Regions from separate parts of the Pseudomonas sp. PDNC002 genome, predicted to be linked through region 2. Evidence: riboswitches for the same ligand, from Rfam matches in the RefSeq annotation. Region 2 holds a riboswitch; each other region holds the start of a gene.
The links. Region 2 has a riboswitch for cobalamin ahead of JVX91_RS08820 (CbtB-domain containing protein). Riboswitches for the same ligand answer to the same signal wherever they lie in the genome.
Positions count from the first base shown of each region.

Region 1: another riboswitch for cobalamin. It lies ahead of cobO (cob(I)yrinic acid a,c-diamide adenosyltransferase); the one in region 2 lies ahead of JVX91_RS08820 (CbtB-domain containing protein).
Region 3: another riboswitch for cobalamin. It lies ahead of JVX91_RS09475 (TonB-dependent receptor); the one in region 2 lies ahead of JVX91_RS08820 (CbtB-domain containing protein).

Region 1 is NZ_CP070356.1:5,834,540-5,839,732, reverse strand. Features, by position in the region: gene JVX91_RS26395 (ABC-type transport auxiliary lipoprotein family protein) at 1-101, opposite strand, end outside; gene JVX91_RS26390 (MlaD family protein) at 98-1,036, opposite strand; gene JVX91_RS26385 (ATP-binding cassette domain-containing protein) at 1,039-1,824, opposite strand; gene JVX91_RS26380 (MlaE family lipid ABC transporter permease subunit) at 1,821-2,966, opposite strand; cobalamin riboswitch at 3,097-3,321, shown strand; gene cobO (cob(I)yrinic acid a,c-diamide adenosyltransferase) at 3,598-4,209, shown strand; gene JVX91_RS26370 (cobyrinate a,c-diamide synthase) at 4,442-5,193, shown strand, end outside.
Region 2 is NZ_CP070356.1:1,895,674-1,900,866, reverse strand. Features, by position in the region: gene mapR (GntR family transcriptional regulator MpaR) at 1-767, shown strand, start outside; gene JVX91_RS29105 (hypothetical protein) at 863-997, shown strand; gene cobM (precorrin-4 C(11)-methyltransferase) at 1,157-1,903, opposite strand; gene JVX91_RS08830 (cobalamin biosynthesis protein) at 1,900-2,316, opposite strand; gene JVX91_RS08825 (CbtA family protein) at 2,400-3,119, opposite strand; gene JVX91_RS08820 (CbtB-domain containing protein) at 3,230-3,415, opposite strand; cobalamin riboswitch at 3,520-3,732, opposite strand; cobalamin riboswitch at 3,793-3,988, shown strand; gene cobW (cobalamin biosynthesis protein CobW) at 4,089-5,141, shown strand.
Region 3 is NZ_CP070356.1:2,026,119-2,031,311, reverse strand. Features, by position in the region: gene dxs (1-deoxy-D-xylulose-5-phosphate synthase) at 1-1,491, shown strand, start outside; cobalamin riboswitch at 1,544-1,712, shown strand; gene JVX91_RS09475 (TonB-dependent receptor) at 1,815-3,671, shown strand; gene JVX91_RS09470 (HAD family hydrolase) at 4,177-4,776, opposite strand; gene tesB (acyl-CoA thioesterase II) at 4,773-5,193, opposite strand, start outside.

The DNA of each region.
Region 1 (5,193 bases), 2.5 Mb from region 2:
AGCAGGTAGAAGTCCGGGCTTTCCGCTTCCGGGAGGATCGAGCAAGCGCCCAGCAGACTGACCAGGGCGGCGGCGCCGAGCAGGCGGGGAAGGGCGGTCATGGCTGGAACTCCTTGTTGCGTTCGCGGCCGAGCAGGTAGCCGGTGGGGTTTTCCTGCAGGCGGCGGGTGACGCCGCGCAGGTCTTCCAGGGTGGAGCGCAGTTCGCGGATCGCCGGGCCGATTTCGCCCAGGCCATTGAGGCCGCCGTTCACCGAGTCGTAGTTGCTGTTCAGCAGTTGCTCCACCCGTTCGCTGCTGGTGCGCAGCGCGGCGAGGGTCTTCTGGGTGTCGTCGAGGATCGTCTGGCCCTTGCCGCCCAGGGTCTGGTTGGCGCGGTCGAGTAACTGGCTGGCATTGGCCAGGGTGATGCGCGCCTGCTCGCTGGCGGCAGCCAGTTCCTTGAAGGTTCGACGGATGTCGTCGCGCTGTTCGGCGACCACGCCGGTTGCCTGGTCGATGTGGTCCAGGGTGCGGCTGATACGGTCGACGTTCTCCTGGGAGAACATGCGGTTCACGTTGTTGATCAGGTTGTTGATGTTGGTGGCGATGTCCTCGCCGTTGGCCAGCAGCTTGGCGAAGGGCGAGGGGATGGTCTTGATCACCGGGATTCCACCATCCTTGCTTTCCAGTGACGGGCTGTCCTGGCCGGCGCTGGAGAGCTGGATGATGGCCTGGCCGGTGACGCCGGTGAGGGCCAGCTTGGCGCGCGTGTCCTCGCGGATCGGCGTGCTGTCGTAGACGCGGATGCGCGCGCGGACCTTGCGCGGATCGTTCGGGTCCAGGCGCAGCGAGACCACGTCGCCGACGCGGATGCCGCTGTACTGCACGGTGCCGCCTTCGGACAGACCGGTCACCGCCTCGCTGAAGATCACGTCGTAGATCTTGTAGCGCTGGTCGTTGCTCGACTGTGCCAGCCAGAGCGCGAAGAGCAGCGCGCCGATCGACACGACGAGGGTGAACAGGCCGATCAGCACGTGATGGGCACGGGTTTCCATTTTCAGTTTTCCTCCCGCAGGTGTTCGGTGGCCTGCAGCGCGGCACGGCCGCGGGGGCCGTGGAAGTAGTCCTGCACCCAGGCATCGTCGGTCTGGGCGACCTGATCCAGTGGGCCGACCACCAGCACCCGCTTCTGCGAGAGCACGGCGACGCGGTCGCAGATGGTGTAGAGGGTGTCGAGGTCGTGGGTGACCAGGAACACGGTGAGGCCGAACGCGTCGCGCAGGGTCAGGATGAGTTGGTCGAAGGCCGCCGCGCCGATGGGGTCGAGGCCGGCGGTGGGTTCGTCGAGGAACAGGATGTCCGGGTCCAGCGCCAGGGCGCGGGCCAGCGCGGCACGCTTGACCATGCCGCCGGACAGCTCGGCCGGGTATTTGGCGCCCGCGTCCGGTGGCAGGCCGGCGAGGGAGATCTTCACCTTGGCCATGAACTCGGCATCGCTGCGCGACAGGCCGGCGTGCTCGATCAGTGGCAGGCAGATGTTCTCGCTCACCGTCAGCGAGGAGAACAGCGCGCCGTTCTGGAACAGCACGCCGAAGCGTCGTTCCAGCTTGGAGCGCTCCAGCGGCGCCAATGCCGGCAGGTTCTGCCCGAACACGTGGACGCTGCCTTCGCTGGGCTGGCGCAGGCCGATGATGCTGCGCAGCAGCACGGATTTGCCGGTGCCCGAGCCGCCGACCACGCCGAGGATCTCGCCCTTCATCACGTCGAGGTCCAGGTGCTCGTGCACCGCGTGGGTGCCGAAGCGGTTGGCCAGGTCGCGGACGACGATGATCGGTTCGCTCACCAGCCCATCTCCATGAAGAACAGCGCGAACATCGCATCCAGCAGGATCACCACGAAGATCGACTGGACCACGCTGGAAGTCGTGTGCTCGCCCACCGACTGCGCGCTGCCGCTGACGCGGAAGCCTTCCAGGCAGCCGATCACGGCGATGATGAAGGCGAATACCGGGGCTTTGACGATGCCGACCAGGAAGTGCTGCACGGCGATGTCGTTCTGCAGCATGTAGAGGAACATGCGCGGCGAGATGTCCAGGCTCAGCGCACAGACCACGCCGCCGCCGAAGATGCCGGAGATCATCGCCAGGAAGGTCAGCATCGGCAGGGTCAGCAGCAGGGCCAGCACGCGCGGCAGCACCAGCAACTCCACCGGGTCGAGGCCCAGGGCCTGGATGGCGTCGATCTCCTGGTTGGCCTTCATCGAGCCGATCTGTGCGGTGAAGGCACTGGCGGTGCGGCCGGCCAGCAGGATCGCGGTGAGCAGCACGCCGAATTCACGGAGGAAGGAGAAGCCCACGAGGTCGACGGTGTAGATCTGCGCGCCGAATTTCTGCAGCACCGTGGCGCCGAGGAAGGCCACCACCGCGCCGACCATGAAGGTGAGCAGGGCGACGATGGGCACGGCGTCCAGCCCGGTTTCTTCCATGTGCGCAGCCAGTGCGGTCAGGCGCCAGCGCCGTGGGCGGAGCAGGTTGCGCACCAGCGTCTGTAGCGTCAGGCCGATGAAGCCCAGCACGCCGATCAGATGGTCCTTGAAGGTCAGGGTGGCGACGCCGATGCGCTCCAGCACGTCGACCAGTGCGTTGCCCGGCGCCGGGCCTTTTTCGTCCAGGCGGCACTGGGTGATGGCGCTGCCGACGGTGCGCAGCAGTGCCTGGCGCTCGGCTGGGAGGTTGCGGGCGATCTGGTCGAGCTGGCTCATGCGCGCGCCGCCGATTATCTCCGCGAGCAGCGCGGCGCCGGCGGTATCCAGTGCGCCGAGGCCGGTGAAGTCCAGCAAGGCGGGGGATTCGGCGTGCCGCTGGGCGGCCACCTGGGACTCCAGCGTGGCGAAGTGCGCGAGCGTCCAGTCGCCGCTGATGTGCATCAAGGGCGGGGTCGCGGCGGAGTCGAGCTGAAGCTGGCCGGGTTGGGCAGTCGTCGTCATGAGACGCATTCTAGCGGAGTTCGCCTTTGCCACCAGTGTGCTTGTGCTGGCCTTTTTAGACGCCTGCATGACTTGGCTCAAGGCAATGGCGACATCCTGTTCAATTGACGCCTCAGCCCGCCAACCACTAAGCTGCGCGCCTGCTTCAGGTGCCCGCGGCGCAAGCCAAGGGTGAAACAGGGAAGCCGGTGAATTCGATCCTTGCATCGACCATTCCGGCGCTGCCCCCGCAACGGTAAGCGAGTCTGGAACCGCACTGAGCCACTGTGCCACTGGCATGGGAAGGCGTGGTTTTCCGAAAGCCCTCGGGCTTCACTCGCAAGCCCGGAGACCGGCCTGCTGCATCGCATGGCATCGCGGGAGGCGCTGCCGATCGTCGTGGCGCTCCCTGGCGCCGCGCGTTCGATGTCCTCCGCCTGCCCCGACTGGTCAGTGCCGCGCGGGTGAGAGCGGCGGAGAATCCTTCAGGTGAATTCCCTGTTTCCCAAGCCGACAGCCTTCGCGCTGAGCGGCCTTTACCGCATGGCGTCGCTGCGCGCCGGCGGTTCGTTCCTGTCCATCCCATTTTTCGCTCGCTGCCGCCCGGCCGGCGAGCTGGCGCGTGCGCGCTCCCTTTCTAGAGGCAATCCCCATGACTGAATCCCCTGAAAAGGACGAACGCCACCGTTCGCGCATGCAGCGCAAGAAATCGGTGATCGACGAGAAGATCGCCCAGGCCCAGGGCGAACGCGGTGTGTTCCTGGTCAACAGTGGCAACGGCAAGGGCAAGAGCAGCTCGGCCTTCGGCATGGTCGCCCGCGCGCTGGGCCACGGTATGAAGGTTGGCGTGGTGCAGTTCATCAAGGGCGCCGCGACCACCGGCGAGGAAGCGTTTTTCCGCCGTTTCCCCGAGGAAGTCAGCTTCCATGTGATGGGCGAGGGCTTCACCTGGGAAACCCAGGATCGTCAGCGCGATATCGCCAAGGCGCAGGCGGCTTGGGACGTGGCGCGCCAACTGCTGGCCGATCCGCAGATTGGCCTGGTAGTGCTGGACGAGGTGAACATTGCCCTCAAGCACGGCTATCTGGAGCTGGACACGGTGCTCGCCGATATTGCTGCCCGTCCGCCGATGCAGCATGCGGTCGCCACCGGTCGGGGGGTGCAGCCGGCCATGGTCGAGGCCGCCGATACCGTGACCGAGATGGGCCTGGTGAAACATGCCTTCAAGGCTGGGATCAAGGCGCAGAAAGGGGTGGAGTTCTGATGTTCGTGGCTTGCCCTCACCCCAGCCCTCTCCCAGGGGGAGAGGGGGCCGTTCGGCGTGCAGTCGGACTGCGGCGCTCGCCGGTCGATGCTGTTGGCGGGCTCGGTGGTGGCGCGATAGTCGTGCATCGGACACAACTGCTGCAGATGGCACCCAACTGCCCCCTCTCCCCCTGGGAGAGGGTTGGGGTGAGGGTGCTCTTCGCCTTTTCTGCTACTACGGAGCGCGCCTGATGCTCGATGCGCGCCAATGCCCCGCCCTACTGATCGCCGCTCCCGCCTCCGGCCAGGGCAAGACCACCGTGACCGCCGCCCTGGCGCGCCTGCATACGCGCCTCGGGCGCAAGGTGCGGGTGTTCAAGTGCGGCCCGGATTTCCTCGACCCGATGATCCTCGCTCGCGCCAGTGGCGCGCCGGTCTATCAGTTGGACCTGTGGATGGTCGGCGAGAGCGAAAGCCGCCGGTTGCTCTGGGAAGCGGCCGGTGAGGCCGACCTGATCCTCATCGAAGGCGTGATGGGCCTGTTCGACGGCTCGCCCTCGGCCGCCGATCTCGCGCGGCGCTTCAACGTGCCGGTGATGGCCGTGATCAATGGCCAGTCGATGGCCCAGACCTTCGGCGCGATGGCCGTTGGCATGGCCACCTACCAGCCGGACCTGCCGTTCTCCGGCGTGCTCGCCAACCGCATCGGTAGCCAGCGCCACCGCGACCTGGTGCGCGATAGCCTGCCCGAGTGGATTCGCTGGTATGGCGCACTCCCGCGTGACACCGAGGTCGAGTTGCCAAGCCGTCATCTCGGGCTTGTGCAGGCCGATGAACTGGCCGACCTCGACGCACGCCTGGACGCCGCCGCCGATGCCCTGGCTGCCAGTGCCAGTACCGAGCTGCCCTTACCGGTGAGCTTTGCCGTGCCCGAGCCGCGCAGCGAATCTTCCGGTCTCGACGGCGTGCGTATCGGCGTGGCGCGGGACAATGCTTTCGCCTT
Region 2 (5,193 bases):
CGGTGGAAATCCCCGTGCACCCGCGCGAAGGGATCGACCTCGACGTACTTGCCGACAGCCTGGCGCGCCTGCCGATCAAAGCCTGCTGGTTCATGAGCAACTTCCAGAACCCGCTGGGCGCCAGCATGAGCGAGGAGAAGAAGCGCGCCCTCGCCGCCCTGCTGACCCAGCACCAGGTGCCGCTGATCGAGGACGACGTCTACGCCGAGCTGTACTTCGCCGCCCAGGCGCCCAAGCCGGTAAAGGCCTTCGACACCGAGGGCTTGTTCATGCATTGCAGCTCCTTCTCCAAGAGCCTGGCGCCGGGTTACCGGGTCGGTTGGGTGGCGGGCGGGCGCTACGCCGAGCAGATCGAGCGGCTCAAGCTGATGACCAGCCTGTCAGCCTCCGTGCCGGCCCAGGCGGCCATCGCCGACTACCTGCAACACGGCGGCTACGACCGCCATCTGCGCAAGCTCCGCCACGCGCTGGAAAGCCAGCAGCACGCGATGCTCGCCGCCGTGGCCCGGCACTTCCCTGCCGCCACCCGCGTCACCCGCCCCAGCGGCGGCTACTTCCTGTGGCTGGAACTGCCCGAGCAGATCGACGCGCTCAAGCTATTCCAGCTCGCCCACGCCCAGGGCATCAGCCTCGCACCCGGACCGATCTTCTCGGCGACGCGGCGCTTCGGCCACTGCCTGCGCCTGAACTACGGTCATCCGTGGACGGCTACCAGCGAACAGGCGATGGAAACCCTCGGCCGGATCATTCATTCGCTGCAGGGCTGAAGGCTTCTGCCCTCAGACTGATCCGTACATTCCGAAACGATCTGTATCTGTGCGGCGCTTTGTCGCAGGCCTACCCTGTCAGGCAGGAAACCCGGATGAGGGGTACTGCCATGGACACGGAAAACCTGACGATCTTGCTGACGGTATGCGCCGCACTCGGCGTGCACCTGTGGGTGCGCTGGTACCTGCGGCGCGGGATGGTGCCGCGCGGTGAAACTTGGCTGGCCTGAGCCAGGAGCCTGGGCCTCCGTGTAGGAGCGGACCCTGTCCGCGATGGGTTGGCCCGACTCCCCGGTTCGCCGGAGCGGCGTTGAGTTGATCGCGGACAGAGTCCGCTCCCACGAAAGGGCTCGCCTCGCAGTAGCCTCAGGAAACGCCCAAGCCACCCATCACGGCCGATACAGGTGCGCATGTTCCGCGCTGTACAGCGACGAGTCGGCGAAGCCTTCCGCCCCCAGCACCTTGCCCACCAGGATCAGCGCCGTGCGCTTGAAGCCCTTGGCCTCCGCCTTGGGCAGAATGTCGCCAAGGGTGCCGGTGACCTGGTCCTGATCCGGCCAGCTCGCCCGGTGGAGAACGGCGATAGGGCAATCCGCGCCGTAGTGCGGCAGCAGTTCGGCGACGATGTTCGCCAGTTGGCCGACGCCCAGATGGATCGCCAGGGTCGCGCGGTGCTGCGCCAGCTCAGCGAGGGATTCGCCTTCAGGCATGCGCGTCTTGCTTGCGTAACGGGTGAGGATCAGCGTCTGCGAGATGTCCGGCAAGGTCAGCTCGCAGCCGAGAATCGCCGCGCAGGCGGACGTGGCCGTGACGCCGGGAACGATCTCGTAGGGAATACCCAGCTCACGCAGGTGGCGAATCTGCTCGCCGATGGCGCCGTACAGCGAGGGGTCGCCGGAGTGCACGCGGGCAACGTCCTTGCCTTCGCCGTGGGCCTGCGCCAGCAGTGCAACGATCTCGTCCAGGTTCAGCTCGGCGGTGTTCACCACCCGCTCGGCGCTATGACCCTCCAGCACCGCCGGCGGTACCAGCGAACCGGCATAGAGGATCACCGGGCAAGAACGGATCAGCCGCTGGCCCTTGACCGTGATGAGTTCGGGATCGCCGGGGCCGGCGCCAATGAAGTAGACCGTCATGGCTGCTCCTGTTCGGATTCGACGGGGATGAAGGCCAGCGCGCAGGTAGCCTGGTCGCTGCGGCGCTTGCCGACCAGCAGGCGGGCGGGTTCGCCGCCCTGGGCTTCGGCCTGCAGCAATGCCGCCGCCTCGGCCACGCTGGCGCTTCCGGTGGCTGCACGCACGGACTCGGAAGGGGCGCTCAGACGCTTATCGCAGGCCGCCAATTGCTGCGGCGTAAACAGCGCCAGCGGCAGATCGAGGGCGGCGGCCAGCCCGTTCAGCCCCTCTTCGTCGACTTTCAGCGTGGCGCTGGCCAGCGCGGTGAGGTTCGACTCGTCCAGCCCCGCTTCGGCCAGCGTGGCCCGCAGCAGTATGCGTAGCTCATCGAGCGTGCAGCCTCGGCGGCAACCGAGACCGGCAACCAGCGTCATGTCCGCCTCCTGCCATTGACTCATGAAAATAAAAACCCCGCAGGCGGACCGAGCCGACTGCGGGGTTGAGCATAACGCCGTGATCAGGCCGTCGGTGCGAACCGGCGGAACAGCCACGCGGCAACAAGGCCCAGGGCCGCCCAGAACACCGCGTTGGTGATCAGCGAGGCGACGATGAACTCGTGGGCGACGCTTTCCGGCGCGAGGCTGGAATGCACTTCCGGCTGCGGCGCGCCGATCACATGCGGCACCACCAGCAGGGCGATACCGATGCCACGTAGCGCCCAGTTGCGGCCGAACACCAGCAGCGCGAGCCCGCCGGCGGTGGCGGCAGCGGTGCCGATCCACCAGGTCTGGCGCAGGGTCAGGTCGGCGGCGGCGGTGCCGGGCACCTCTGGCGGCAGACCGAGGGACGGCGCCAGGGTGAACACGGCGAAACCGGCCAGGCCCCAGAGCAGGCCTTCGGAGGTCTTACCCGGCTCGCGCAGGGTGAACAGGCCAGCCAGCATCAGGGCGAAGCCCACCGCGACCACCAGGTTGCCGCCGGTGGTGGAGAGGATGCGCTGCCAGCCGTCTTCCGGCTCCCAGGCTTCCGCGTCGTGCTCATGGGCGGCCACTGCGCCAGCGGCGTGGTCATGGGCGTGCTCGTGGTTTTCTTCGACCAGCGCGGCGGCCGGCTCGGCTTTCTCGTAGGTTTCCGCCTTGAGGATCAGCGGGGACACCCACAGCAGCTGGACAACAGTCAGCACCAGCGCCGCGATCAGACCGGCGAAACCGGCGGTCTGGGCGATACGTTTGATCATTTTTCCTTTCCTTTCCTTTCCGAACTCTCGAATCGAGCGAGCTGGAGCCAGGCACGGCGATACGCCAACGCAGCCTGGCCGACGCGCAGCCGATTGGGCTCAGAACAGCATCAGTGGCAGGGAAAACCGGCGCTATGGCGGGTATCGTGGGCGGCGTTGTGCACCGCATCGATGTGCGAGAAGCCGGCGAAATACACCAGCAACGCACCGAGCAGGCTGGCGCCAACGGCCAGGCTGATGCGTTTGGAAAGGGGGATGGAAGTGCTCGACGCGTGCGTCAGGGTGCTGCTGGACATGGACGTTCCCTCTGAAAATCAAAGTAGAGAACGCAGAGGTTGAACGCATTCGAACGCGCCGGAACGGCCGCGCCACGGCCTGCGCCCGCCCACCGCGGGTTTGCCAAAAACGAAGAATTCCAGGCCGGTCTCCGGGCTTGCGATGTCGGCCAGTGGCCAAGCGGGTCAACCTTCCCATGCCGGAGCACAGTGGCTACTGATGACCCTACGATCGCTTACCGTTGCGGGGGCAGCGCCGGACTGGTCCTTGCGGACGCACCGGCTTCCCGTTTCACCTCGCGCGCGTGGCGCGAGACACCTGAAACCGCGCTAGCTGACCACGAAGGCCTGCAAGCGTCAACCGATCCCCGGCGATTGACCGCCCCGCCGTCGCTGCGTAGCCTTCCTCCCTTCGAGGTTCTCCGGCGCTGGCCGGAGCTAAGAGGGAACGTGGAAATCTTCGGATGCGCCACGGCTGCCCCCGCAACTGTGAACAGCCTGTTCTTTCACGAGCCACTGCCGGCCACGGCGGGAAGGCGAGAGAACTCAAGAGGGCTGTGAGCCAGGAGACCTGCCTCGACCAGCATCACGACAACCGGGCGGGGTGATCCGGTGGCGACCTTCGTTGCGCGGCGAACCCGCGCGCGCGCCCTTCATCCGCCCTCTCGCACCGCATCCTGCTCACGAGGCGCGCATGAAGACCCTGGCCAAACTCCCCGTCACCATCGTCACCGGCTTCCTTGGCGCCGGGAAGACCACCCTGCTCCGCCACATGCTCGACAATGCCGAAGGCCGCCGCATCGCGGTGATCGTCAACGAGTTCGGCGAGCTGGGCATCGACGGTGAAATCCTCAAGCAGTGCTCCATCGGTTGCAGCGAAGAAGAAGCGGTCGGCCGCGTCTTCGAACTGGCCAACGGCTGCCTGTGCTGCACCGTGCAGGAAGAATTCTTCCCGGTGATGCGCGAGCTGGTGGCACGCCGTGGCGACCTCGACCAGATCCTCATCGAGACCTCCGGCCTGGCCCTGCCCAAGCCGCTGGTGCAGGCCTTCCAGTGGCCGGAAATCCGCAACGCCTGCACGGTGGATGCGGTGATCACCGTGGTCGACAGCCCGGCCGTGGCCGCCGGCACCTTCGCCGCCCATCCCGAACAGGTGGACGAGCAGCGCAAGCAGGACCCGAACCTGGACCACGAATCGCCGCTGCACGAACTCTTCGAAGACCAGCTCGCCAGCGCCGACCTGGTTGTGCTGAACAAGGCCGACCTGCTCGACGCCGATGCGCTCGCCCGTGTGCGCGCCGAAGTCGCCGAGGAACTGCCGCCCGCGGTGAAGATCGTCGAAGCCAACTCCGGCCAACTGCCGCTCTCGGTATTGTTGGGCCTGAACGCCGAGGCCGAGCTGCACATCGACAGCCGCCCCACCCATCACGACCACGAAGGCCATGAAGATCACGACCATGACGAGTTCGACTCCTTCCACCTCGACCTGCCGGAAGTGGAAGAACGCGCCCTGCTCGACGCGCTGAACGCGCTGGTCGAGCGCCACGCCGTGCTGCGCATCAAGGGCTTCGTCGCCATCCCCGGCAAGCCCATGCGCCTGCTGGTGCAGGGCGTCGGCAAGCGCTTCGACAAGCACTTCGACCGCGCCTGGCGCAGCGATGAATCCCGTAGCACCCGCCTGGTGGTGATCGGCCAGGAACTGGACCAGGCCGCCATCGCCAACGAGCTGCGAACTGCCCTGGCGTGAAGCCGACCGCCCTCTCCCCCAGCCCCTCTCCCGCAAGCGGGAGAGGGGAGCC
Region 3 (5,193 bases), 130 kb from region 2:
GCCATCGCCGCGCGCATGCAGGGCTCCAACCGCAAGTCGGTGGCAGTGATCGGTGACGGCGCGCTGACCGCCGGTATGGCTTTCGAGGCGCTCAACCACGCGTCGGAAGTGAAGGCCGACATGCTGGTGATCCTCAACGACAACGACATGTCGATCTCCAACAACGTCGGCGGCCTGTCCAACTACCTGGCCAAGATCCTCTCCAGCCGCACCTACAGCAGCATGCGCGAAGGCAGCAAGAAGGTGCTCTCGCGCCTGCCCGGCGCCTGGGAGATCGCCCGCCGCACCGAGGAATACGCCAAGGGCATGCTGGTCCCCGGCACGCTCTTCGAGGAGCTGGGCTGGAACTACATAGGCCCCATCGATGGCCACGACCTGCCGACCCTGATCGCCACCCTGCGCAACATGCGTGACCTCAAGGGCCCGCAGTTCCTGCACGTGGTGACCAAGAAGGGCAAGGGCTTCGGCCCGGCCGAGATCGACCCGATCGGCTACCACGCCATCACCAAGCTGGAGCCCGAAGGCGCCCCCGCCCACGCCGTGCCGAAGAAGGCCGGCGGGCCGAAGTACTCCAGCGTGTTCGGCCAATGGCTGTGCGACATGGCTGCCCAGGACCCGCGCCTGGTCGGCATTACCCCGGCGATGAAGGAAGGCTCCGACCTGGTGGCCTTCGCCGACAAATTCCCGGACCGCTACTTCGACGTCGCCATCGCCGAACAGCACGCCGTGACCCTGGCGGCCGGCATGGCCTGCGACGGCGCCAAGCCGGTGGTGGCGATCTACTCCACCTTCCTGCAGCGCGGCTACGACCAGTTGATCCACGACGTCGCGGTGCAGAACCTCGACGTGCTGTTCGCCATCGACCGCGCCGGCCTGGTGGGCGAAGACGGCCCGACCCACGCCGGCAGCTTCGACCTCTCCTACCTGCGCTGCATCCCCGGCATGCTGGTGATGACCCCCAGCGACGAGAACGAACTGCGCAAGCTGCTCACCACCGGCCATCACTTCGAAGGCCCGGCGGCGGTGCGCTACCCGCGCGGCACCGGCCCGAACGCCGCCATCGAAGCCGAGCTGGCCCCGGTGGAAATCGGCAAGGGCGTGGTGCGCCGCGAAGGCAAGGCCGGCAAGGTCGCCTTCCTGGTGTTCGGCGTGCAACTGGCCGAAGCGCTGAAAGTCGCCGAACAGTTCGACGCCACGGTCGCCGACATGCGCTTCGTCAAGCCGCTCGACGAGGAGCTGGTGCGCCAGCTGGCCGCCAGCCACGAGCTGCTGGTGACCATCGAGGAAAACTCGGTGATGGGTGGCGCTGGCGCCGCCGTCAGCGAATTCCTCGCCCGCGAGAATATCCAGCAGCCAATCCTGCACCTGGGTCTGCCGGACTACTACGTCGAGCACGCCAAGCCCGCACAGATGCTCGCGGAGTGCGGTCTTGACGCTGCGGGCATCGAAGCCTCGGTGAAGGCGCGCCTGGAGGCCCTCGGCAACCGCTGAGACCGATCGGCGCATCCCTCCTCGGGAGTATTGCCAGTGACGGGCGCACCGACTAAGGTGCGCCCGTTTTCGTTCGAGGTAACGGGAAGCAGGTGAAAGACCTGCGCTGCCCCCGCAACGGTAACCGACGCGCCCCGACAGGGAGCGCAGCATCGCCATCCGCCACTGCAGAACGCGGGAAGGCGGCGATGTGACGTCGGCAGCCCGGAGACCGCCCTCGACACGCCCCGACAGGTGTTGCGGAGGGCCGCACCGTCAAGTGCGGCCTGCCGCCCTTGCCACGCCCTCCTCGAAAGTCATCCGCCCGCTTTTGAGGACGTTCCATGAAACTGACCCGACTCGCCCTGGCCACCAGCCTGCTCCCCGGCATGGCCTTCGCCGCTGGCGACATCTACACGCTCTCCGACCAGGTGATCACCTCAGCGCGCCAGGCCCAGCCGCGCGCCGAAGCCACCTCGGCCAACAGCGTGTTCACCCGCGCCGACATCGAACGCCTGCAGGTACGCAGTGTCCCCGCCCTGCTCGCCCGCGTGCCCGGCGTGCAGATGGGCAGCTCCGGCGGCGTGGTCTCGTACTCCGTGCGCGGCACCAGCACCGCGCAAACCCTGGTGCTGGTGGACGGCCAGCGCATCGCCTCGGCCAGCAGCGGCATCGCCCGCCTGGACTACCTGAGCATCGACAGCATCGAGCGCGTCGAAGTGACCCGAGGCCCGCGCTCGGCGCTGTACGGCGCCGACGCCATTGGTGGGGTCATCCAGATCTTCACCCGCCGCGGCGAAGCCGGCCTGCACCCGGAAGTGCGCCTGGCCGCCGGCAGCCACGGCACCTTCGAGCGCAGCCTGAGCCTTTCCGGCGGCAACGAGCAGACCCGCTACAACCTCGGCGGCAGCCTGGATGAGAGTCAGGGCTGGGACCGCACCAGCGACAACGTCGGCGCCGACAGCGACCACGACGCCCAGCGCAACAAGGCCGTGCACCTGAACCTGGACCATCGCTTCAGCGACGACTGGAAAGCCGGCCTGAACCTCAACGACCAGCGCGGCAAGAACGAATACGACGACGCCTACAACTTCGAGCCCGGTACGCCGCAGGACGAATTCCGCGTCAGCAGCTACAGCGCCTACCTCGACGGTCAGATCACGAAGATGTGGAACAGCCGCCTGGAGCTGGGCCGCAGCTTCGACCGCAACAAGGCCGTGGGCGCCGCCGACAGCTGGAACAACGGCACCCTGGAGACCACCCGCCACTCGGCGAGCTGGATCAACCGCCTGCAACTGGACGACTCCAACCAGCTGGCCCTGGGCGCCGACTGGTACGAAGACAAGGTCGACGGCAGCACCGACTTCGCCGAGGACCAGCGCAGCAACCGCGCCTTCTTCGCCCAGCACAGCTTCAAGGGCGACAGCTTCGGCACCGAACTGGGCATCCGCCACGACAACAACCAGGCCTACGGCAGCCAGAACAGCTGGAACGCCGCCTTCAGCCTGCCGGTCGGCGACAACCAGACCTGGATCGCCAGCTACGGCGAAGGTTTCCGCGCACCGACCTTCAGCGACCTCTACTACCCCGGCGCGAGCAACCCGGACCTGAAGGCCGAGACCTCGAAGACCTATGAGCTGCAATGGCGCGGCGACTTCTCCGGCACGCACCTGGAAGCCTCGCTGTACCGCACCGAGATCGACGATCTGATCGCCTGGGACAGCACCAGCAACCAGCCGGAGAACATCAACAAGGCGCGCATCAATGGCTTCGAGGCCAGCGTTGCCCGCGACGTACTGGGCTGGCAGGCCGCTCTCGGTTTGAGCCTGATCGACCCGCGCGACCGCGACACCGGCCACACCCTGCCGTACCGCGCGCGCCGTACCTTGAACCTGGACCTCGATCGCCAGTTCGGCGCCTTCGGTGTCGGCGGCACCTGGCGTGCGGTCAGCCAGCGCTACGACGACGCGGCCAACACCCGCGAACTCTCCGGCTACGGCGTGCTCGACCTGCGCACCAGTTGGCTGGCCAGCAATGAGATTCGCTTCGACCTGAAGCTGGATAACGCCCTGGACCGCGACTACACCCTGGGCGACTACCTACGCCCAACCAGCCCGATGGACTTCATGGGCGAAGCCCGCCCCTACCGCGAACCGGGCCGCACCGCGCTGCTGGCGGTGACCTGGACGCCGGAGCTGTAAGAGAAGCAGCCTGGCGGCCCTTACCCTGACCCTGGCTACGCGCCCCGCTCCTGAGGGAGAGGGGACTGTCCGAGCAGGGTAGAGCCTCAGCGCTCGCCGGCTGACTCCCCAAGCTCCCCAAAATGCCAAACGGCTCCCTCTCCCTGAGGGAGAGGAGACTGTCGGAGAAGGGTAAGGCCTCAGCGCTCGCCGGCTGACGCCACAAGCTCCCACAAATGCCAAACGGCCCCCTCTCCCTGAGGGAGAGGGCTGGGGTGAGGGGAAATCCAGCGCGCCGATGCCAACCCGCAGGAGCGGATTCACCCGCGATGACCTGACGTGGCCGGACACCAATCGCGGACGAAGTCCGCTCCTACGCGTAGGGCGATATGCAGCGCAGCTGTTCGCGAGCAAGCTCGCTCTACGAAGAGCTACCCGGCGTGCTCGGGTCGATCAGAGCACTCCGCCCCTTGTAGGACCGAGGGGGGCGCCTAGCCCTTGCTCGCGAACCCGCACAGCAGCGTGCTTAAACCAGAACCCCCGCCATCCGCCCCAGCTCCGCGCAATCCTGCGCGTGCCAGTCGGTCAGCTCGGGCCAGGGATTCTCAGCAAGATTCACCAGCGCACTGTGCGCCCCGGCCGCACGCGCGCAGTTGAGGTCGAAGCGGTAGTCGCCGACCATCAGCATCTTCTGTGGCGCTACGTCCCAGCGCGCCGCCAGGCGCAGCAGGCCGTCCGGGCTTGGCTTGGGATCGGCCTCGCCACGGCCGAGAACATCTTCAGTCAGGAAGCAATCACCAATGCCAATCGCAGCCAGCGTGATCAGCGCCAGCTCATGGGCGTTGCGCGTGAGGATGCCCAGGCGATAGCCCGCACCATGCAGCGCACGCACCAGCTCCACCGCGCCCGGCGCGGCCCTGGAAGCCACCGCCAGCTCGCGCTCGTGCTCCAGCAGCCAGGCATGCTTGGCCGCCGCCTCATCCTCCGGCAGCGCGGCCAGGTGGGTGAGGATGTCGTGCTCCTGGGGAATCCCCAGCGCGCGCTTGATCGCCGGGAAGTCGTGTACCGCCAGGGTCAGGGTGCCGTCCATGTCGAACACCCAATGACGGATATCCCCAAGCCTCATGCCCAGTCCTCGCGGCGGCGGATCAGGCCTTCCTGGGTCGAGGAAGCGACCAGCTGGCCGTCACGATTGAAGATGCTGCCGCGCACGAAGCCACGGCCATTGCCGGCCCAGGGGCTATCGATGGCGTAGAGCAGCCACTCGTCCGCGCGCAGGTCGCGGTGGAACCACACGGAATGGTCGATGGTGGCGACCTGCATGTCCTTCTGCCACACCGAGCGGCCGTGGGGCAGCAGGGAGGTGGTGAGGAAACCGAAGTCCGAGGCATAGGCGAGGATGTACTTGTGCAGCGCCGGCACGTCCGGCAGCTTGCCGTCGGCGCGCAGCCAGAGGTACTTGATCGGCTCGCCGACCTCCGGGTCGTACGGGTCGTTCTCGGTCACCGGGCGGATTTCGATGGGCTTGGGATAGAGCAGCTTG